4 regions of the Virgibacillus sp. DJP39 genome follow, and region 2 is predicted to be linked to each of the others. Evidence: riboswitches for the same ligand, from Rfam matches in the RefSeq annotation. Region 2 holds a riboswitch; each other region holds the start of a gene.
The links. Region 2 has a riboswitch for S-adenosylmethionine ahead of ACOI1D_RS12945 (homocysteine S-methyltransferase family protein). Riboswitches for the same ligand answer to the same signal wherever they lie in the genome.

Region 1 (6,471 bases), on a different contig from region 2:
ATATACATTACCCTTCACAAAAGGCAAATAAACCTAGGATGACCGATTGAATTGAATAATTCGTCAGAATATAAAGATAACAACTTTATTCTTACTACTAAAGCCATTTTCTTTCATTTACTTATTATTACTACAAATTTACTTACAAATTCAGAAAAGTTATTTCTTTCCGTCTACTGGGACAACTGCTCCATCAAATTCATTAACGATGTAATCTTGGATTTCTTTAGAATGTAACACATCGACTAACGTGTTTAATGCCTTGTTCTCTTTGTCTTCTGTTTGAACAGCAATTACATTCACATATGGAGATTCATCGCCTTCTAAGATTAAAGAATCTTCCATAGGATTAAGCTCAGCTTGAATTGCATAATTTGTGTTGATTGCAACTAATGCGTCCTCTTCAGACTTATACATATCAGGTAAAAACGCTGCATCAATATCTGCAGAGAATTCCAAGTTTTTTGGGTTTTTAACAATGTCGTCAACAGTCGCTTCGATCTTGTTAACACCTTCTGCCAACTCAATTAATCCTTTACTTTCTAACAGAGAAAGTATTCGTCCATGATCAGCAACTGAGCGACTCATAATTACCTCAGTTCCCTCTGGAATTTTTTCAACACTATCGATGTTTTGAGAGTAAATTCCAATTGGTTCGATATGAATGCCACCAATTGAAGTAAAGTCATATCCCAGCTCTTCTTTTTGGTTATTTAAATAAGGAATGTGCTGGAAATAGTTCGCATCCAAATCACCACTTGCTAAATCTTGGTTAGGTAGTACATAATCCTGGTACTCTTCAATTTTCAATGTAATTCCTTTTTCTTCGAGAATTGGTTTAACTTGTTCTAAAATTTGCGCGTGTGGCACACTGGATGCTCCAACTTTGATAACTTCATTACTTTTTTTCTCGGAACTATTGGTAGTTTCTTGACTGCTTTCTTCTTTGCTACCTCCACAAGCTGCTAATGCTAATACTAATAAAATTGAAACTAATGCTAAAATCTTTTTCATTATTCTCGCTCCTTATCTTTTATCTAATTTGTTGGATATAAAGTCTCCAATGAACTGAAATATAAACACAATAATTACAATCAAAATGGTACAGACCAGTACGACATCAAAATCATGACGTTGGAACCCGTAGAAATACGCATAGTTTCCAAGTCCTCCTGCACCAATGACTCCAGCCATTGCGGTATAACCAATTAATGCTATTGCTGTAACCGTCAGGCCCGACACAAGTGCTGGCATTGACTCAGGTAACAATACACGAAAAATAATTGTACGGGTTTTCGCTCCCATAGCCTTTGCTGCCTCGACTACACCCTTGTCAACTTCCTTTAACGCTATTTCAACCAACCTACCATAAAATGGTGCTGATCCAATTATTAAAGCTGGCAGTGCCGCGTTTGGACCTCGTATGGTACCAATTAAAAACTCGGTAAACGGGAATAATAGTAGGATCAAAATTATGAATGGAATAGCACGAAAAACATTTACAATAGCCGCTACCAAAAGATTAACCGACTTATTTTGCCATATTCCATCTTTTGCAGTCAGATATAGTAGCAGGCCAAGAATAATTCCTATGATAAATGTTCCAATCAAGGAAAGAATAGTCATATAAAATGTTTCGTAAGTAGCCAGCCAAAAATCCTGTACATCTAAATTTGGAAATAACTTAGTGAGCATCTCGAATCACCTCAACTTCCACAGAGGTGCCATCATTCACAAAACTTATTGCTTTATCTAGCTCAGCATCTTCCCCATCCATTCGGACAAATAGCGTTCCGTATGCGCCTCGCTGTGTCTGGGTTATTTTACCTTGCAATATTGTAATATCAATGTTGTACGTTTTTGCAAGATGACTTATTAAAGCCTGATTTGTTGTTTCACCAATAAAATGAAGACGTACAATTCTCCCCTGGTCGTAGCTTTCAATAAGCTGATTGATACCTTCATTTTCATCATCAGTACCCATCACCTGCTGAACAAATTTCTTTGTAACCTGTTGTTGTGGTCTTAAGAAGATATCGAGAACATCTCCTTGCTCGACTATCTTACCGTTTTCCATAACAGCAACCTGATTACATATTTTTCGGATAACATGCATCTCATGAGTTATTAAGATAATTGTTAAGCCAAGCTTTTCATTAATATCCACCAATAAATCCAGAATAGAATTCGTTGTTTCTGGATCCAGTGCAGAGGTTGCCTCATCACAAAGTAAAACTTTAGGATTGTTGGCCAATGCTCTTGCAATACCGACTCGTTGCTTCTGACCACCACTCAACTGTGATGGATATGCATCCTCTCGACCAGCCAGTCCTACTAAACCAATTAACTCAGTGACGCGTCGTTCGCGTTCAGACCTTGATACCCCAGCTATTTCAAGTGGAAAAGCGATGTTATCTCTTACGGTCCTAGACCATAAAAGATTAAAGTGCTGAAAGATCATTCCAATCTCTTGCCTGGCAATACGCAGCTGTTTGGTGTTAAGTGCAGTAATCTCTTGTTCATCAATTACTATCCGACCACTCGAAGGTTCTTCAAGACGGTTTAACAGGCGTACAAACGTACTCTTACCGGCACCACTGTAGCCAATAACACCAAATATTTCACCCTCTTTTATTGTCAACGACAGATCATCGACTGCACGAATTGTTGATTTATTTGCTACAAATTGTTTACGTAAACCTTCAATTGAAATCATGTCAAACCTCCTTATGTCAAACATATTATTTTTAGAAAACTTGGCTTATCGCCAAGCCTTAGTTACATTTTTGCAGAATGAAAGTTTTATACTTTCATTACCAAAACCCAAAAAACGCCCTTCTGTAAGAGAACAGAAAGACGTTAAAAATAAGTCTTTACGTCCCCCCATCTGTCAAAGCAGCTGCTTTGCAGGAGTTAGCACCTTTCAAACAATAAATTGTTTGAAGGTTGCCGCGGTTTCTTAGGGCCAGCCCCTCCACCGCTCTAGATAAGAGAGTAAAATTATTCATTTAGTGTAAAAAGTATAAATCATATCCTACCACCTGTTTAAAGGTCTGTCAACATAAAAAATCAGGTCGCGAAAAGCTGTGGCTCATATTTTACTAAATAGCTATATATATTAGCTATTGATCGAAATGCATATATCTTTTCTTTAACCTGACTTTGGTCAACTACCAATAGACATGGAACACTTTCAACCTGCACTTCCTGCATGAATTCAGGATGTACGGATGCATTCATTTCGAAAAAAATATCCTCTTTATGGACTGATTCAATTTTGTTTAGCATTGTTTTAGCTAAGTGACACGTACCACAAAAAGGGGTATAAATATACAACAAAAAATGATCTTGCTGTAACACTTTATCTGTTATTGGTTGCATTACTATCACCTAATCACATAGTTAAATAGATAGGATTAACATCAATTCTTTTGTTTATTAATCCTATCGCAAGAATCGATCTTGGAGTTGTGGCTACTTCACGATACTCACTGCTCACATGAATATGCTCAGCATGCGGGAGTTCACGAGATAATTGCTTACGAAGCTTTATACCAGCAGCATCTTCATCTGCAAGAATAAAAACTTCTTTGTTATATAAATCATATGTGTCTAACATCTCATCAAATTTCGCTACCCCAAGAGTCCCGTTTGTACAGATAATCGTAATTGGTTCGCTGATTATCTTTTCAATCTGCTTCTTATCAGTTAATCCTTCAACAATAATTACTTTTTCAGATTCAGGTGTTATCATGACATATCACTCCTCATGAAATCAAGCCAAAACTTTCATACTATATTAATATGATGATAATAAGGCTGACTATACACCTTTTTAAGCAAGGAGCCAGTCAGCCTTTAATAATTATTGTTTAATTATATTAATCTTCTTCAATTACTGCTTCGTATTTTTCAGCAGTTAGCAATTCATTTAATTCTGATTCATTTGATAGTTCTACTACTACCATCCATGCTTTTTCATATGGAGACTCATTAACGAACTCTGGGCTATCTTCTAAATCTTCGTTGATTTCAACAACTTTTCCACTTACAGGAGCGTATAGTTCAGAAACGGTTTTAACTGATTCAACACTACCAAAAGGTTCATCAGCTTCTATGTCGTCCCCAACTTCTGGGAGTTCTACAAATACGATATCACCTAGTTCTGATTGTGCAAAATCTGTAATTCCAATTCGCACCTTTCCATCTTCTTTTTTTACCCATTCATGTTCCTCTGAATACAATAAGTCTTTTGGTAAGCTCATTAAAATCCCTCCGATAATAAGTTCTGGTTCCTAATGCCATGTATGATTAAAGATGTCTTCTTTAAATCCAATTGTAACCTTTTTGCCATCTGTGGTAATTGGTCGTTTTATTAACATACCATCAGAAGCTAAAATTTTGGCCATTTCCTCGTCAGATGCACCGCTGATTTCATCCTTGATATTTTTTTCCCGATAACTTTTCCCACTAGTGTTGAAAAACTTCTTAGCAGGAAGGTCACTTTTGTTCATCAAATCTAAAATATCCTGTTCTGAAGGTGTATGGTCAACAATATGTACACTAGTATAATCGATATTGTGATCATCTAGCCATTTCTTCGCTTTCTTGCAAGTGCCACAATTAGGATACCAATAAAATGTTAAAGCCACAAGCATTCCCCCAAACATTTCAATTACTGCCTATTTATTATAGCAAAATTGTACTTGATGGTCGAAAGAATTGTTTTAATTATAGGCTCTTTTCGTAAGTTTGTTGCACTTTAAGCTTTGCAGTTGATACATACTGCGACGTAATGTACCGCTGCGGAAATACACTACGCTTTCCGCGGGAGGCTTCGTGTATTTCCTTCGCTGTCGTAGTACTTAACAAGCGGTCATTCATCTAATCTTACTGATTGGAGCGGAGGGCAGTCGACTCCTGCGGGAACAGCACGTGTCTGAAGACCCCGCAGCGGTGGTTTCCCGCGAGGAGTCTGAAGCCGTGCCCGCGGAAAGCGACTGCCCGTAGCGGAAATCAATCTAGCGATAAATTACGTCGTAGTTTATACATTTTGTGTCAAAACAACTATCTTTTTGAAAACAGCCTTATTAGTAGAAAACCTTGGTTGTACTTATGGAGAAAGGAAATTTTTTATACTTTCCTTACTCCTAAGAAAGTCAGTAGAAAAACCCCGAATTCGTCAATTCTAATTTGTAGCCTTTACGTGTAAAAAAGCTGCAACCAGATGATTGCAGCTCTAAACCATATTTTTATACTACATAACGTTCTTCTTTAATGATTGTTGCAGCGATTTCACGTTTCTTCGCAATAACATTTGTTGGTGTATGACGTGTTAACTTGCGTAATGACGAAAGCATCATCCGTAGGTTGTCACCAGATTCAATTGCAATTAATGTTTCTTTTGCATCGGCCTCAACTCGGTTAAATGCTTCTTGTACATAAACTTGTGTATAAAGAAGTTTTTGTTTGTTTTTCTCTTCGCCTGTTTTATTAATTGCTTTTTCAGTACGAAGAATTGCAGATTCCATATTGTAGACTTCTGCGGTCATATCCGCTAGGTTAACAAGAATTTCTTGCTCATTTTCCAGCTTTTTCATATATGTTTGTGCAGCAAGACCCGCTCCAAGCAATACCATTTTCTTAGCGTTTCTTAGTAGATATTTTTCTTGTTCAAGTGTTTCTGTACCCACTTCTTCTGGCATCATCATCATTAATTCTTCTTGTAAGCTCTGTGCTTTTTGAAGTAATGGCAACTCACCTTTCATTGCTTTTTTCAACAATGTTCCTGGTACGATTAGACGGTTGATTTCATTTGTTCCCTCAAAAATGCGGTTAATTCGTGAGTCACGGTACATACGTGCAACTTCATATTCTTCCATGAAGCCATATCCTCCATGAAGTTGTACAGCCTCATCAGCCACATAATCCAAACATTCTGTTGCAGTATATTTATTCATTGAACATTCAATTTGATATTCAGCAATTGCACCCGCAACCTCACGACCATCTTTAAGTTGCTCATCTGTTAATGCACCCATACGTTGCTCGAATAAGCCTACTGTACGATAAACAGCACTTTCATTCGCATATGTTCTAGCGGCCATGGTAGCTAGTTTTTCCTGTGTAAGTGTAAAGCTTGAAATTGGTGTATTGAACTGTTTACGCTGGTTTACGTATTTAGTAGCAACCTCAATACCACGCTTTGATCCGCCTACTCCACCGATTGCAAGCTTGTAACGGCCCACGTTTAGAATATTAAAGGCAATTACATGTCCACGGCCTTTTTCGCCTAACAGGTTTTCAACTGGTACTTCAGCATCCTCCAGAATCAATGTACGGGTGGATGAACTCTTAATACCCATTTTCTTTTCTTCAGGTCCTGTGGAAACGCCAGGAAATTCACGTTCTACGATAAATGCAGTGAAATGTTCTCCATCAATTTTTGCATAAACAACAAACACATCAGCA
Region 2 (4,348 bases):
TCAACAGTGAAGTCAAAATTTGCAGATTTTTTTAGTGGTATTCCACAACAATTACTATGCTTCGATCACCTTGTTTTCAAGTTTGCCCAAATTTTCTATTTCTAATGTTACAACATCATCATTTTTTAGAAAACGCGGTGGATTCATAGCAACTCCTACCCCATTTGGTGTACCCGTTAAAATAATATCACCAGGGTTGAGTGTAATTAAGCCTGAGATAAATTCTATTAAGAACGGAACATCGAAAATCATGTTGCTCGTATTAGATTCCTGACGTTTCTCGCCGTTAACAAATGAGCGAATGAACAAATTGGATGGATTGCCAGCTTCCTCAGGAGTCACAACCCATGGGCCAACCGGAGTACTATTGTCTAACGTCTTACCCTGAAGCCATTGCGGCGTTCTTTTTTGCAGGTCACGTGCAGAGATATCATTTGCAATTGTGTACCCTGCTACATACTTTAGCGCATTATCCTTACTTATATGTGATGCCTTTTCACCAATGACTACCGCTAGTTCCACTTCATAATCAAGTTTTTCTGTAAAAGACGATTTTTGTATAGTATCTTCTGGACCAATTAAAGCATTACTGAACTTTGCGAAAAGGACTGGGAATTCAGGAATATCACTTTCCATCTCCAAAGCATGTTCTGCGTAGTTTTTTCCAACACATATAATCTTTGAAGGAGATGCAATCGGGTTCCCTAAACTGACTTCATCCTGATTAAATGTCATCTTTTCACCTGATTGACCCACACTGTAATCAAAAGCTTCCTCTGCCCTCTTCAATGCACTTTCACCCATTGAGAAGAATAAAGAAGGATCAGCCGGGAGCAGATTATCAATCAACTGGGCAGACTCCTTGTCTCCTTTGGAAATTAATAATGCACAATAACTTTCCTGCAAATCAACGACTTTATTCGTTACCATACAACCAATTCTAAAAGTTCCATGTTCTTCACTTTTATGTTTATAGCTAACTAGCTTCATTAAAACCTCTCCTCGTGTGTTAAAAACGTTTTATTTGCTTGCGTCACTGTATTCGATTGAGGGATTAGATATATAAGTGCCATCACCTGAGCCATCTAAAATATCAAGCAACTTCTTTTCCCCTCTCCCATCACCGATAAAGATGGGCACGCCCAACGACATAGCAGTTTTTGCTGCAAGAAGCTTTGACTTCATTCCACCAGTTCCAAATTTAGAACCTGAACTATCTGCTGCTTCCATCATTTCATCGTCAATGTTTTCAATATAATCCAATCTTTTTGCTAATGGGTTTGTTTTTGGATTTTCATCATACAGTCCATTAATATCCGTCAAGATAATTAATTGATCAGCATTAACAAACCCACTAACAAGCGCGGATAACATATCATTATCACCAAAAGTTAACTCATTAATAGCAACAGTATCATTTTCATTTATTATCGGTAAAATCCCGTGGTCTAAAAGCTCTGTTATAGTAGAAAGTGCATTTCTGAATCGTTCGGGGTCTGAAAAGTCATCCCGTGTTAATAACAACTGTGCAGGAACAATCTCTAAATCCCTGAATTTTTCTATATAGGATTGAATTAATAAACCTTGGCCAACTGCTGCCGCTGCCTGTTTCCTTTTGATAGTACTCGGTATAGAAGAATAACCTAATCTTATAAATCCAGCTGCTACTGCACCTGAAGAGACCAAAATTACTTCATGGTTTGCTTTACGAAGTTCCACAAGCGCTTGAATATGATCATCTAACCTTGCGTGGTCAATCTCACCCTTTACGTTTGTTAAAGAGCTGCTGCCAATTTTAACAACTATGCGCTTTTTCTTCACAGTTACACTTCCTCAGGAAAAATTTATTTAAAGCTGACAGGCAGTTAATCTGTGATGGTTTGATAGCTAGTATATGTCAGTGTCGTTTTGTTTAACTATAAATAATTTTCAATTTTCTACTTGACTTTAAATAGTATCACATATATGCTACTAATTAAATACAAATTAAATATGTAATTTTCTTATCCAGAGAGGTGGAGGGACTGGCCCTTTGATACCTCGGCAACAGACTACTTTTGTACTGTGCCAATTCCAGAAGCGCAAGGCTTGAAGATAAGAAGAGTAACTAGCCACGGTGCCTAAGCCTCTTCTTATTTATAGAAGTGGCTTTTTTATTTTTGGTGATACAAAAGTAAAAGAAATAAAAGGAGGAAAAAGAATGAAGCGTAGTTTGGAAGATCGACTGAAAGATGGAACTGTCATTGCAGGTGAAGGTTACTTATTTGAATTAGAACGCAGGGGATATTTACAGGCGGGATCATTTGTACCCGAGGTTGCACTGGATAATCCTGATGCCCTGAAAGAAACGTATAGAGATTATATGAAAGCTGGATCTGATGTTGTGCTAGCCTTTACATATAATGCGCATAGAGAGAAAATGCGTATCATTGGTAAGGAGGATTTACTAGAACCACTTAACAGAAATGCTATCCGCTTAGCTAAAGAAGTTGCCAAAGAGCACCCTGTAGAAGAAGCGTTAGTGGCAGGCAATATATCAAATACAAACATCTTTGATCCTGAAGATCCCGAATCACATACCAAAGTAAGAGAAATTTTTGCAGAGATGGTTAAGTGGTCAAAAGAAGAAGCAGTAGATTATATCAATGGGGAAACATTTTATTACCACGAAGAAGCGGTCATTGCATTAGAGGAAATACTAAAGCACGATCTTCCAGCGGTTATTACGCTAGGATTGATGGGAGAAAATATTTTAAGAGATGGATTCAGTGTTGAAGAATCCTGCAAAATACTTTCAGAAAAGGGTGCTTTGGTAGTCGGAATGAACTGTTTCCGTGGACCTGATACAATGCAGCCATATATTGCAAAAATTAGAGATAATGTGGATGGTTATGTTGGAGCTCTACCGATTCCTTATCGCACGACGGAGGAAAATCCAACATTCTTTAACTTACCTGATGGAGGATGCAGTTGTCATTTACCTACAGAAACAACTTTCCCGACTGCTCTTGACCCACTTTATCATAATCGTTATGAATTGGCAGAATGGGCAAAAGAAGCAAAGGATATAGGCGTGAATTACATCGGATTATGCTGTGGGGCATCACCAGCAATGTTACGCGCAGTAGCAGAAGCTGTCGGTGTTGAGGCAGTTAATTCAAAGTATTCCCCTGACATGAAGAAACATTTCTTATTTGGAAAAGACGAAACCCTAAAAGAGAACAATTTGAGCTATCGATTAAAAGCCTAACTCCGATTAAATCATAGCATTATTTAACATCAAAATCATAAATGGAAGTAGGAATATACAACGTCAATTACTTTAACTAAAGCACCATTCAGAGCGGATCATGTTGGAAGCCTATTGCGTCCAGAAAACCTGCACAAAGCAAGAAAAGAATTTAAAGAAGGAACGATCACAGCTGAACAATTACGTGAAGTTGAAACAAAAGAAATTAAGCGGGTAGTTGATAAACAAATTGAGCTTGGTTTCGAATTAGTTACAGACGGTGAATTCAGACGTACATGGTTCCACTTAGACTTTCTTGAGCATTTAAACGGCTTTGAAGGATTTGTACCAGACCAGGGATACTTGTTCGAAGGAGTGGAAACAGAGAAATACAATGTACGAAACACTGGAAAGGTTTCTTTTAACCCAGACCACCCACATATAAAAGACTTTGTTGAATTAAACGAAATCGTTAACGGCCGCGCAGTTGTGAAACAAACAATACCTAGCCCAAATCAGTTATTTAATGTTGGTATTCAAAATGAAGCTGTTTACTCAGACATTGAAGAATATGCAAATGACATTATAAAAGCTTATCAGGATGCAATACAGGCATTTTACAAAGCAGGAGTACGTTATTTACAATTAGACGATGTTTACATTGCAGGGCTTTCCGCACCCGATATTCCGTTTAGTGACGGAAAATATTCAAGAGAACAACTAATTGATTTAGCATTACGTGTTGTTAATGGTGCTTTGGAAAATAAACCAGAAGATCTAGTCGTGACAACTCATTTATGTCGTGGAAACTATCAATCTACCTGGGCATTTGAAGGAAGTTATGCACTTATCGCACCAACCCTGTTAGCAAAGGAAAATGTTGAAGGTTTCTTCCTGGAATATGACGATGACCGTTCAGGAGATTTTAAACCACTAGATCATATTCCAAATGGCGGTGCACAAGTAGTTCTAGGTGTCGTAACCTCCAAAACTGGTGAATTAGAAGACAAAGAAGCAATCAAAGCACGCATTAAAGAAGCTTCACAATATGTTCCACTTGAACAGTTATGCCTAAGTCCACAATGTGGATTCGCATCAACCCACCATGGCAATAAGTTA
Region 3 (6,471 bases), on a different contig from region 2:
ACGACAAATCACTTTAAGATTAGAAAACTTGGCTTATCGCCAAGCCTTAATGGCGAAAGCCCTAGTTGCACTTATGAATTAAGAAAGGACTTATTACTTTCTTACCTGCTAACAAAAGCGTAGGCGCCCGTTTATTGCCGTATGTCCTGTGCCCACGCAAAGTGGCGGTTTTAATCGAACATCCTTTATGAGATATAGGAAACATGAAGAGCGTAAGCTGTAGGACGTTCGACTAATGTCGAACTGTTATCGTAAGGAGGTCATGTGCGACACTAGGTAATGGGCGCTGGAGCTGGACGTGGCTGTTTAGGTGTCTTGTTAGAAAAAATAACCGCTACCCCCACTTAATAGAGGTAGCGGTTATTTTATTTGCCAGTACTCACACGACCAACCTGGCCGTCTTCAAGGCGAACTTTTATTCCGTGTGGATGAAATGAAGATTTTGTTAACAAATCCTTTACCACACCATTAGTCAGTTGACCAGTACGTTGGTCTTTTTTTAATACTACATCTACTTCCAGCCCCGGATGCACTTGATCCCGGTATCTTCCATCAACTGTCATGTTAACGACCCTCTCTAGCTAAAGCTAGTTTCATTATACATGAGAATCTTGCTTACTTCATCCACTCCGGCTTACCAAATCCTTTAAACTTCTCATCGATAATTTCTTCAAATTCCGGTGATTCAATAACTTCTTTGATATCCTTTGCCCAGTTTGTATCTAGATCTTTTGTATTTACAACTACCCTGTTGCGATAATCATCAGGCATATTTTCAAGAACCAATGCATCTAGTAAATCTAAATCTGCTGCTAGTGCATAATTCCCCGGTACTGCTGCCAAATCTTCAGTCTCAACGGTTCGCGGTAATTGCCCGGCTTCTACTTGTTGGAAAACAAGATTTTTAGGATTTTCAATTACATCATCAATAGTTGCACGTAGTGGATCAATATCGTCTTTAATTTTTATTAATCCAGCATCCTGTAGCATAATTAAAGTTCTTGCGAGATTAGTTGGATCGTTTGCAATTGTAATTGCACTACCATCCTCGATTGCTTCTAGTGAATCATATTTGTTTGAATAAACACCCATTGGAGCTGTTGGTACTATTTTTATTTCAGATAGATCCATGTTATGTTCTTTTTCAAAGGCTTCAAAATATATTTTATGCTGAAATAAATTGGCATCCAAGTCACCGTTGTGGAGCGCCTTGTTTGGTTGTATATAATCACTAAACTCCGTATTTTTAACCGTGTATCCTTTTTCCTCAAGTAATGGTTTCAATGCCTTTGTTACCATGTCACTATAAGGTCCGACCGTTGCGCCAAAATTGATTACCTTCTTGTCATCACCTGATCCACCAGTTGCACCCTCATTTGATCCACAAGCAGCAAGCACCAACACTATTAATAAAGTAAAAATTAATCCTAAACCTTTTTTCATTTTATAATTCCTCCCTTTTATCGTTTGTTTACTGCTTTTGCAATAAAGTCCCCTGTATATTGAATCACTTGAACTAGTACTATTAAGACTACTATCGTCGTGTACATTACTAAATCATCGTAGCGGTAATAACCATATCTTATCGCCAAATCTCCAATACCTCCGCCGCCAATTGCACCAGCCATCGCTGAATAACCGATTAAGCTAATTGTTGTAATTGTAAGGCCACTAATTATCCCTGGTTTTGCTTCAGGCAAGATAATATCCTTTATAATCATCCAAGGAGAGGCACCTACTGAAATCGCTGCTTCAATTACTCCTCTATCAATCTCCCTGGCTGAGGACTCTACTATTCTCGCAAAAAATGGAATAGCTGCAACGGATAACGGTACTGCCGCTGCAGTTGGACCAATTGTTGTCCCCAATATTTCGTTTGTAAAAGGTAACAGAAATATTAGTAGAATGATAAATGGAATGGAGCGAATAAGGTTTGTGACTATACCCGCAATACCTTTTACTACTTTATTTTCCAAAAAGAACCCTTTGTCAGTCACATATAACAGAATCCCAAGCGGAAGACCGATCACAATAGCAACAAGCAGCGCAATACCAACCATGTACAGTGTTTGAAAGAAAGCAGTATTTAACTCTGGCAAAATTTCAATCAACCGGCTAAATTCCATATTGAATCACCTCCACCTGTTTCACGCGATTCTCTAAATAAGCAATTGCTTTTTCCACTTCATCCTTACTTCCGTTCAATTCCATAATAAAGATTCCAAGTGGTGCATCCTGAATATATTCAACTTTTCCGTGTAAAATATTTCCGCTAACCTGAAAGCCCTGCAACATATCGGATACGATTGCTTCTTCAGCAAGCTTTCCTCGAAACTGAAGCTTTACTAGTGTACCCTCACACGCAGCCAGTAGCTTTTCAGGTAAAGTAAATTGTAATATAGTTTGAATAAAGTTTTTGGTTAGCTCCTCTTTTGGTTTTGAGAAAATGTCATATACGGGACCTCTCTCAACAATCCGGCCATCCTGCATAACTGCACAACGATGACAAATTTCTTTTACAACCTCCATCTCATGTGTTATTAAAACCACTGTGATGCCAAGTTCTGTATTAATTTTTTTCAATAAAGCCAAGATGGACTTGGTAGTGCTGGGGTCAAGTGATGACGTTGCCTCGTCACACAATAGCACTTTCGGATTATTCGCAAGCGCCCTGGCAATACTGACTCGCTGCTTTTGACCACCGCTTAGCTGAGCTGGGTAATGATTAACTTTGTCAGATAAACCTACTAATTCCAGTAGTTCTATTACTCTATATTTACGACTGACCTTTCCAATTCCCGCTGCTTTTAATGCAAATGACACATTTTCAAATACTGTTTTAGAAGCGACTAAATGAAATCCTTGAAAAATCATTCCGATTGATTGTCTTGCTGTTCGCAACTCTCTTGGTGACAACGTTAGTAAGTTAACACCGCCAACAAGGACAGCTCCTGAAGTTGGACGCTCCAGAATGTTCATACACCTGAGCAACGTACTTTTACCAGCACCACTGTAGCCAACAATCCCGTAAATTTCACCTTTGTTGACTTCCAATGAAACACGATCAACACCAACTACTTGTTGATTTTTTGTAAAATAAATCTTTTCTATATCCTGAAGTTCAATCATCAGCTGTCCCCTTTCTTGTCTCACTCTAAAGATTGGAACGTAAAAACCCCTCTTCCATAATGAAAGAGGGGTTGATTGTTGTATTCAATCCTTATCTCTCAGAATGGTAAACTTCATTCTGCAGGAAGTAGCACCACTCCAAAAGGAAGGTTGCTGTGACATTAACGGGCCTGATCCCTCCGTCACTCTGGATAAGATATGTAGTTGTTGTAAAAATTAATTAAGACTAATCATATAGCCGTTTGATCCGTTTGTCAATAACCTTTTTCAGAAAACTTTCAGCTCGCCTATTCTCCTGGCTGCCTCTGTCAATCTAGCTTCGTCTGCCAGCAATCCTACTCTGACGTAACCTTCCCCAGCAGCTCCAAACCCATTCCCTGGTGCTGTAACAACATGGGCTTTCTCCAATAATAAGTCAGCAAATTCCTCTGAACTATATCCTTCTGGTACTGGTAGCCATGCAAAAAACGTTCCTTTTGGAGCCTGTACCTTCCAGCCGAGCTCATTTAGTTTCTCGATGAAACAATCACGTCGACTTTCATAGATAGATACCAACTCCTCAACCGTATCCTGATTACCATTTAATGCCTCGGCTGCAGCATATTGTACACCACCGAACAAACTCACAAACAAATGATCCTGGATTAAGTTGAGACTCTCAATTACTGAGCTGTTCCCCACTGCAAACGCAACACGCCACCCAGCCATATTATAGGTTTTTGACAATGTATACATTTCTACACCAATGTCCTTCGCTCCCTTTGTCTGCAAGAAGCTCTGTGGTTTTTGACCATCAAAGCCAATTGAACCATACGCAAAATCATGAAGAACACAGATATTATTTTTTTTGGCTACAGAAACTGTTTCATCGAAAAAAGCTTTTGTTGCAGTCGCAGATGTCGGGTTGTTCGGGTAATTTAAAAACATCAATTTAGCTTCTTGAAAAACATCCTCAGAAATTTTTCTGTAGTCAGGCAAAAAATTGTTTTCCTCAAGCAGAGGCATTAATTCTGTTTTTGCATTTGCCAGTGCAATCCCAGACATGTAATCTGGATAACCTGGATCGGGCAATAATGCCAAATCACCAGGATTTAACAAACATTGACTTAGTTCTACGAGTCCAGATTTTGCACCAAATAATAGTGCTACCTCCGTTTCTGGATCTACCTCAACTCCATACTCCCTTTTGTAAAAATCCGCCATTGCTTTTTTCGCATATAAAAAGCCCTGAAAAGGAGAATATTTATGATTAATCGGATCTTGCGCTGCATCACGCAAAGCTTCTACTATATTCTCTGGTGTAGGTAAATCAGGATTCCCTTGCCCCAAATTTATTACGTCATGTCCCTCACTTTTTATTTGCTGAACCTTTTTTACAAGCTTCGCAAAAAACTGTTCAGGCAGCCGCTTTAATGTATCGGATTGCTCAAATTTATGCATTTACGTCACTTCCCCACTTTACTAATTGTAACTAATAATAGACTTGGTTGAAAAGTTTGTAAAGAAGGAAAAAGAAGCGACTAGGATCAAACAAAAATTTTGAAGAAATACTTCACCACTTGCTATATAACAATCAGTTCATTACGATTTCCGGTACTTAATATGCAAATCAATTACTGCTTCCCTTGTCGGAATCATGTTATAAAACAAGCAATTGTGATAGAATAAACTACATCTTAAACGAAAAAAGGAGATAACATGACTTACCATACACTATTTTTAGACATAGATGGCACTATTTTACGCCCCGACCATACAGTAATGGACTCAACTAAAGATGCTATTGAACAAGTTAAAAAGCAAGGCATCGATGTTTTTATAGCCACAGGACGTCCGCTTCATGAGGTTTATGGACTAGCCGAGGAATTAAAGGTGAACTCCTTTATAGGCTACAATGGCGCATTCGCTATCCACCAAAAAAATACATTAGTTAACGAGCCAATGAATTCCCAAACAACTGATTATTTTCTTGAGACCGCTCGTAAATTCCAACATGATATCGTCATTTATACAAGTGAGAAAAATTACTATACATCACTTAACTCCGATGCAACGAAAGCATTTATTGATGCATTTCATCTTAAAGAGAATGAACAACTTAGACCTGAACATCAGATAAACGATAAAATTCTCAGTATGACGCTGATCAACTTTGACGATAATGATTTAAAACATTATTCCACAGATGATGACTTGTATATGTCGCCAGTGAACGTAAATGGAATCAGTAATTGTTATGATGTCATCAGAAAACAGGTTAACAAAGGCGAAGCAATAAAAGTTATTCTGCAGAAATTTAACCAAACAAAAGATGGCGCAATAGCATTCGGTGATGGAATGAACGACAAAGAAATGCTTCAGGAAGTAGGCGAAGGTTTTGCCATGGGAAACGCACACCCCGACCTATTTCCCTACGCAAAACAACGCACAACAACCGTAACCGAATCCGGCATCTACAACGGCCTAAAACAACTAGGCCTTGTTGAATAATATGGTGCCTGGCACTTTTTCCATTTATTACCATAATTTTATCAAACGGAGGAACCTATGCTAACTTTTGAAGAAAAACTGACTGTAGTTAATAAATTTCCTGAATTAAACCGCAAGGACATATCAATGGGACGTGTGAATTTCCATTATGAAAATAGTGCTATCGACAAAAAAATAGTTGTTCATAACTTACATCCTAACGGCAATGGTTTTGTTTACGCCAAGAAAATTGGTGGCTACAAAACAGATAGAAATGGGATGATAAATGTTCGGGATTATTCAGAAAAAGAATTGTTTGAAATCATCCAGCAGGCCATCCAATCCCTTTCACCAGAGGCAAATACGGAAGTAATTCCGGACGATGAAAGCTGGATAAATGCAAATGAACAAACCTTGTTGCTCACTTATGAAGATGGATTATGGAACGTTTATGCAGGGCAAAACCTTGACGGATCTTTCCATTCCTATAAACAAGCTATACAATTCTTAGATGAAGAAGGATTTGAAAGAGCATTGTAAAAACAAAAGCGAAAGCAACGTATGATCTGCGTCCATGCCACATTGGGTAGTTTGGTTTTACCACCCTAATGTGGCATGCTTAATTGAACACACTTAAATAGATAAGCGTTAGTGAATTCACGTTCACTTATCGTAAAGAGGTCAATGCGCTTCACCAGGTAATGTTCGGGCGCATGCGCTGGACGTAACTGATTATGCACCTTAGTTTATCTACAGCCTAAAATTTTATAGTTTTCCTAAACAAAACTGGGTAATTAAAAATCCAGTTTTGTTTGAGTGTAAAAACAATTGTCTCAGTAACTTTTTTGGAAAATTCGGGTGCGCCTGTCACTT
Region 4 (6,471 bases), on a different contig from region 2:
TCAACATTATCTCTCCCAACTTAGTTTTGTTTGCTATAGTTTAACGTTGTTTTGTATAAGCTTCAAATCCCATAAAATAACGTTCCTGGTGTCCGCTTTTTTGCTTGGATATATCTTCACTGAACAATGATTTTATCCGCTACTTTGTTATCAATTTGATTATTAGGTCCAACATCTACAACCCAAATTTTTACTTTTTGGCCTGACTTCAACTCTGAAAAAATTGCAACCTCTCCACTGATTTCAGTTTTGTTATCCACCAAAATATCATAAGTTGGATAGCTTGCTTCTGGGTCTACTTCACTATTTGCTACAAGGATACTTTCTTCTTTCATTTCAATAATTTCCCCTTGAAAGTTTGCTTCATTGTCGTTAACACAACTCATAACGAACAGAAGAATTACCATAGACGCAAGTGCTAATATTTTTCTCATGATAACCCTATCCTTTCTTGGTATATCTGACGAACAAAATCACTAAAAAGTCTCTGACTCTTATTCACTAATGCTTTTTACATACAAGCTCTGATTTATTCATATACCTTATAGAAAAATAAAACTGTTTAGCTGGATTAAGTAATAACCTTCCAGTTTGGCTTATGAAATCTTTATTCCGTTGGCCTCATGTAGAAGGAATTATTGATAATAATCTATGGATTTCACTATTTCTTTTTATCATATAAATCAAAAGTTAAGGCAATAGTGGACAAAATCACCCCAAGGATTAATGATGTGGTTCCGTATACTGCAGATGCCACCCATCCTTTTCCAAACCAGACATATAACCAAGCACAAATGCTAAATAAGATAAAAACCGAACAAATAACATATTTAAGTTTCTTCTTTTTTGGCAGGAATAGATGTATTGAATAAAAAGCTACAGAGCTGAAAAAAACAATCATAACCAACAAAAATATATCCAAATTTCATTACCCCTTAAATATAGTACATTAACTTAATACAGTTATCCCTACGAGAATTGCGGTTAAAAAGTAAGGGGCTGAAAAAATGGTAAACACAGCAATGAAAGCCTTCTCAAAATTAGATTCTGTACTAAATTTATATTTATTTTACCATAAATCCAATAATTCATAGATAACTCTGAAAAAATGAATTATTATTTTTTGTATCCATGGTTGAGTAGATAACACATCTTACTCGGAGTGATAGTGTATATCCCGAAGTTAGGCTAGGACAAGGTCTATAGATTTTTATAACCTACAACAATTTTTTATAAATTAATGGTTGACGGAAGTAACTATTGGATATATAATTATCGTTAAATTCAAATAACTCTTATCAAGAGCGGCGGAGGGAATAGGCCCTGTGAAGCCCAGCAACCATCTGGCTATACTTTAGCTGTGAAAGGTGCTAAATCCTACAGGTCAATAATGATCTGGAAGATAAGGGGAGGACCGGTTACAAACGCCCTCTTCTTAGGAAGGTGGTTTTTTATTTTCCCTCCTTTTTATACTCCCAGACCATTAATAGCCTACCACTAAAGGAGGAATTATTAATGTCAAATTTCAATCTTCACAACCCGGAAACAGTACTGCTTCACGGAGGTCAGCAACCTGACCCAACAACAGGTTCACGAGCTGTCCCTATCTATCAAACAACTTCCTATTTATTTCGCGATACAGAACATGCACAAAACTTATTTGGTCTTGCAGAACCCGGAAATATCTATACTCGCATTGGAAATCCTACAGTAGATGTTTTTGAGCAACGAATAGCTTTGCTTGAAGATGGTGTTGCTGCTGTCGCAACATCTTCTGGTATGGCCGCAATTACACTTGCAATTTTAAACGTGGCTGGTGCAGGTGATGAGATTGTTGCAGATAGTAATTTATATGGCGGGACATACAGTCTGTTTGCGAATACGTTACCACGCTATGGAATAGATGTTAAATTCGTTAATGCTACCGATCCAGAAGAAATCCGTGCAGCACTGACTGATAAAACAAAAGCTGTTTTTGGAGAGATTATTACGAACCCAAGTCTTAATGTTTTCGATGTTGAAACCGTCGCAGCAATCGCCCATGAGCATGGCATCCCATTAATTATTGATAATACATTTGCAACTCCATATGTTACAAAACCACTCACTTTCGGTGCTGACATCGTGGTACATTCTGCAACCAAATGGATTGGTGGTCATGGTACAACGATTGGCGGTGTTGTTGTTGATGGGGGCCGTTTTAATTTTGATAATGAAAAGTTCCCTGGATTTACTGAACCCGATGAAAGCTATAATGGACTCCGTTATATTGACGTAGGCCCGGCAGCATTCGCAATTAAATTACGGGTTCAACTTCTCCGTGATATTGGCGCGGCCTTAAGTCCACACAGTGCATTTTTACTTTTACAAGGCTTAGAAACATTACATTTACGTATTGAACGTCACAATAAGAATACAAAGGAAGTCGCTGCATACCTAGAGAAACATCCAGCAGTCGAGTGGGTGAATTATCCTGGACTTAAAGACCATCCATCTCACAGTTTGGCAAAAAAATATTTTAACAATGGATTTGGATCCGTAATAACCTTTGGGGTTAAAGGTGGTCTTGAGGCAGGCAAAAAGCTGATTGACAGTGTGACACTCTGGTCGCATGTTGCGAATGTTGGCGACGCAAAATCGCTTATTATTCATCCAGCTTCAACAACCCATCAACAGCTAAGTGAAGAGGGTTTAAAACAAAGCGGTGTTACAGAGGAACTGGTTCGTTTATCTATCGGAATTGAATCCACTGAAGACATTTTAGCAGATTTGGATCAAGCCATAGCTAAAGCAACAAATTCAGCTGAAACAATCAGTTCCTCTACAGACGACGCCATTAAATGGTTAGTAGGCTCTCCTTTTAAACGGGACAATGGGGCAGTAAGCAAAAAAGTAATAGCAGTATTTGGCCTTGATGATTCGTCAAGTAGTCACTACAGTAGTGCTGAACAACTTAAAAATCTCGGTTTCCATCTTGTAGCGATTAGCGAATCAGAAGAAAAAATCCTTGGTCAGGAATCCTATAAACAGCTTGACGAAGTCCCTTATGGCGTTGATGCAGTATGGTTAAACGGTAAGGTTTTGCCAACAACAATTGAACAGCTCATCAACAAACAGGGTAGAATTCTGTGGGTTGAAAATCCATTAGCCGATGATCATCTTACAGACCAAGCTGGTGCAGCTGGAATTACTCTCGTTTCAAACAAAAATCCTTATCAGGAAGCTATCCGTGTACGAGGGAACAATCCTGCCAATACACCTGTTGAAGTGTAAATGAACCAAAAAAACAGTGAGAGCTTAAATTAATTAGCTCTCACTGTTTTTATTTATCCTATAGAAGTTGATTTCTTTGAAGCTCTTTCACGTTCACTTTTGTTCAGGATTTTTTTACGTAAACGAATTGATTCAGGTGTTACTTCACAATATTCATCGTCATTAAGGTACTCAATTGCTTCCTCTAACGACATTGTTCTTGTTTTTCGAATCGTAGACGTTTGGTCTTTATTTGCTGAACGAACGTTTGTCAAATGCTTTTCTTTTGTTATATTAACTGTTAAGTCATTGTCACGATTATGCTCGCCAACAATCATACCAGCATATAGTTCTGTACCTGGTTCAACAAAGATTACACCACGGTCTTCCAATTGCATGATACCGTATGTGGATGCTTTTCCAGTGTCAAGTCCAACTAGAACACCTTTCGTTCTACCACCAACTTGACCTTTGATGATTGGTTCATACTTATCAAACGTATGGTTTAGAATTCCATAACCACGTGTTTGAGACATGAATTCGGTAGCATAACCAATTAATCCGCGTGAAGGAACTTTAAATTCAATACGAACCTGACCATTACCATGGTTTATCATATCAACCATTTCACCTTTACGTGCACCAAGTGATTCCATTACACCACCAGTGTATTCCTCAGGAACATCAACCTGTACACGCTCTACTGGTTCACATTTTTGACCATCAATTTCTCTGATGATTACCTGTGGCTTAGAAAGCTGTAACTCATAGCCTTCACGACGCATATTTTCAATTAAAATAGATAGGTGCAGTTCTCCACGACCTGAAACAACCCATGCGTCTGGTGATTCTGTTGGATCAACACGCAGACTAACATCTGTTTCAAGTTGCTTTAATAAACGCTCTTCTATTCTTCTTGATGTTAAATACTTACCTTCTTTTCCTGCAAATGGGCTGTTGTTTACAAGGAAAGTCATTTGTAAAGTTGGCTCATCAATGCGAAGGAATGGTAGAGCTTCCGGATGATCCGGTGGGCAAATTGTTTCCCCAACGTTTAGATCCTCAAGCCCTGCAACTGCAACAATATCTCCTGCCTTTGCTTCTTCAATTTCGATACGCTTCAGGCCAATGAAACCGAATAATTTAGAAATACGGGATGCTTTCTGTGTCCCATCTTCCTTCATTAAAACAACTTGCTGTCCTACCTTCATTGTTCCACGGAATACACGGCCTACACCGATTCTTCCAACGTAATCATTGTAATCAAGTAACGCTACCTGGAATTGCAAAGGGTCTACTGACGTATCAGCTGGTGCTGGAATATTTTCTAAAATCGTCTTGAAAACAGGGTCCATTGTTTCTTCTTGTTTATCAGGTTGATCACTTGATGTACCATTTAACGCGGATGCATAAACAACAGGGAATTCCAACTGCTCATCATCAGCTCCAAGTTCGATGAATAAGTCAAGCACTTCATCAATTACTTCACTTGGACGCGCTCCTGGACGGTCAATTTTATTTAACACTACTACTGGAGTAAGTTTTTGTTCTAATGCTTTCTTTAAAACAAATCGTGTTTGTGGCATACACCCTTCATATGCATCAACGACTAACAAAACACCGTCAACCATTTTCATGATACGTTCCACTTCTCCGCCAAAATCAGCATGTCCTGGTGTATCTAAAATATTGATCGCTATATCATTATATTTAATCGCTGTGTTTTTAGCGAGAATCGTAATTCCGCGTTCACGCTCAATATCATTTGAATCCATAGCTCGTTCTTCCACTTGTTCATTTTCACGAAATGTACCCGAGTATTTTAATAATTGATCCACAAGTGTAGTTTTACCATGGTCAACGTGGGCGATGATCGCGATATTCCGAATATCTTCTCTTAATTGCATATTAGTACGCTCCTCTTCCGTTACAGATAACTCAAACTATAATATTGTATCACACTTTGTCACTATTTCAAAATTTTATTTTTCTGAGAACGCTACGATAAATTTAGCACCACCAAGTTCTGAGGTACCAACCGTAATATTTCCGCCTGATTGTTGTACAATTGCACGTGCAATTGCAAGACCAAGTCCCGTCTCTCCTTTATTACCTTTAATAAAACGATGGAAAATTTGAGGCATTAGCTCTTTGTCTATACCTTCCCCATCATCTTCAATACTAATTGTAATCATGCGGTTAATTTGCCTGACATTTATTACTACCTTAGAGTTCGCATGGCGGATTCCGTTAAACGTTATATTCAACAAGGCACGCAATAGTTTTTCAGGGTCAACATGCACATCCAGTGTTTCATCCACTTCGTGTAAAATCCGGATTTCTTTTTCGTTCGTTATGGGCAATGCTCTGTCTAATACTTGATCGACAATTTCCTTTAAATTAACATTTCCAGGCTGATAGGAGGATTGATCACTATCAAGTTTCGCAAGGAGGATCATTTCATTAATTATTTTCTTAAGTCTGTGCACCTCGGTAACCATCACTTCTAAACCTTTTCCCTTTTCTTCCTTATCAAAAACACCATCACGTATTCCTTCAGCATATCCTTGGATGGTCATTAAAGGTGTCTTTAATTCATGACTTGCATTTTGAAAAAATTGTTGTTGGGACTTCATATAACGTTGTAATTCATCTGCCATTTCAAAGACACTTTTTTCAACTTCCTTAATCTCACCGGTAGCATTAATTGGCTCGAGCTTATCAAATTCCCGTTTTTCGATTTTTTTAAGTTGCCATTTCAAGCGTGTTAGTGGAGTTACTAACTTGTTCGTGAAAATATAACTTATAATAACCGCAGCGATTGCTCCTATTATAAAGACAATGAACAGCTTTTTAATAAAGTCCTGCTGTACTGCCTGCAGTTCATTTAATGGTGTCAAAAGGATGAGTTCAAGACCTGTGCTTTCAGGATACATAAGAATTCTGGATGTTACATACTTATTATTCCCTAAACCCCACAATTCTTTTCCCATATTTGAAAAATCATTATCGAGCAAAAGTTCATCAACAACCTGTTTCGGCATTGTTGAATCTAGAACCTTATTTTGGGACCGGTCGTATAGCATTAATTGGAGATTTTGATCCTGTAAGAAACCACTGATATGTTCAACGCTTGGCTGCAGATTTTCCTGGTTAAGTATTTGAACCAGAAGTTCACCTTTTTGATTTAATTCCGCTTTCTCATCCTGAATTAGAAGA

Region 1: another riboswitch for S-adenosylmethionine. It lies ahead of ACOI1D_RS02155 (methionine ABC transporter ATP-binding protein); the one in region 2 lies ahead of ACOI1D_RS12945 (homocysteine S-methyltransferase family protein).
Region 3: another riboswitch for S-adenosylmethionine. It lies ahead of ACOI1D_RS03205 (methionine ABC transporter ATP-binding protein); the one in region 2 lies ahead of ACOI1D_RS12945 (homocysteine S-methyltransferase family protein).
Region 4: another riboswitch for S-adenosylmethionine. It lies ahead of ACOI1D_RS19560 (aminotransferase class I/II-fold pyridoxal phosphate-dependent enzyme); the one in region 2 lies ahead of ACOI1D_RS12945 (homocysteine S-methyltransferase family protein).

What each region holds. Positions count from the first base shown of each region.
Region 1 covers NZ_JBMERP010000003.1:60,549-67,019, reverse strand. Annotated here, with positions in the region: gene ACOI1D_RS02165 (MetQ/NlpA family ABC transporter substrate-binding protein) at 160-1,014, opposite strand; gene ACOI1D_RS02160 (methionine ABC transporter permease) at 1,027-1,695, opposite strand; gene ACOI1D_RS02155 (methionine ABC transporter ATP-binding protein) at 1,685-2,716, opposite strand; SAM riboswitch class I at 2,881-2,993, opposite strand; gene ACOI1D_RS02150 (thioredoxin family protein) at 3,070-3,381, opposite strand; gene ACOI1D_RS02145 (toprim domain-containing protein) at 3,395-3,754, opposite strand; gene gcvH (glycine cleavage system protein GcvH) at 3,882-4,265, opposite strand; gene ACOI1D_RS02135 (arsenate reductase family protein) at 4,296-4,652, opposite strand; gene ACOI1D_RS02130 (acyl-CoA dehydrogenase family protein) at 5,253-6,471, opposite strand, start outside.
Region 2 covers NZ_JBMERP010000038.1:22,719-27,066, forward strand. Annotated here, with positions in the region: gene ACOI1D_RS12935 (fumarylacetoacetate hydrolase family protein) at 55-990, opposite strand; partial or broken gene proB (glutamate 5-kinase) at 1,045-1,821, opposite strand; SAM riboswitch class I at 2,001-2,101, shown strand; gene ACOI1D_RS12945 (homocysteine S-methyltransferase family protein) at 2,201-3,250, shown strand; gene ACOI1D_RS12950 (5-methyltetrahydropteroyltriglutamate--homocysteine S-methyltransferase) at 3,317-4,348, shown strand, end outside.
Region 3 covers NZ_JBMERP010000005.1:4,952-11,422, forward strand. Annotated here, with positions in the region: gene ACOI1D_RS03185 (M3 family oligoendopeptidase) at 1-17, shown strand, start outside; gene ACOI1D_RS03190 (YwbE family protein) at 366-563, opposite strand; gene ACOI1D_RS03195 (MetQ/NlpA family ABC transporter substrate-binding protein) at 616-1,443, opposite strand; gene ACOI1D_RS03200 (methionine ABC transporter permease) at 1,461-2,126, opposite strand; gene ACOI1D_RS03205 (methionine ABC transporter ATP-binding protein) at 2,116-3,129, opposite strand; SAM riboswitch class I at 3,218-3,327, opposite strand; gene ACOI1D_RS03210 (pyridoxal phosphate-dependent aminotransferase) at 3,397-4,569, opposite strand; gene ACOI1D_RS03215 (HAD family hydrolase) at 4,828-5,619, shown strand; gene ACOI1D_RS03220 (hypothetical protein) at 5,677-6,138, shown strand.
Region 4 covers NZ_JBMERP010000103.1:2,507-8,977, reverse strand. Annotated here, with positions in the region: partial or broken gene ACOI1D_RS19575 (PQQ-dependent sugar dehydrogenase) at 1-7, opposite strand, end outside; gene ACOI1D_RS19570 (hypothetical protein) at 117-434, opposite strand; gene ACOI1D_RS19565 (hypothetical protein) at 662-922, opposite strand; SAM riboswitch class I at 1,293-1,409, shown strand; gene ACOI1D_RS19560 (aminotransferase class I/II-fold pyridoxal phosphate-dependent enzyme) at 1,516-3,273, shown strand; gene typA (translational GTPase TypA) at 3,327-5,159, opposite strand; gene ACOI1D_RS19550 (sensor histidine kinase) at 5,235-6,471, opposite strand, start outside.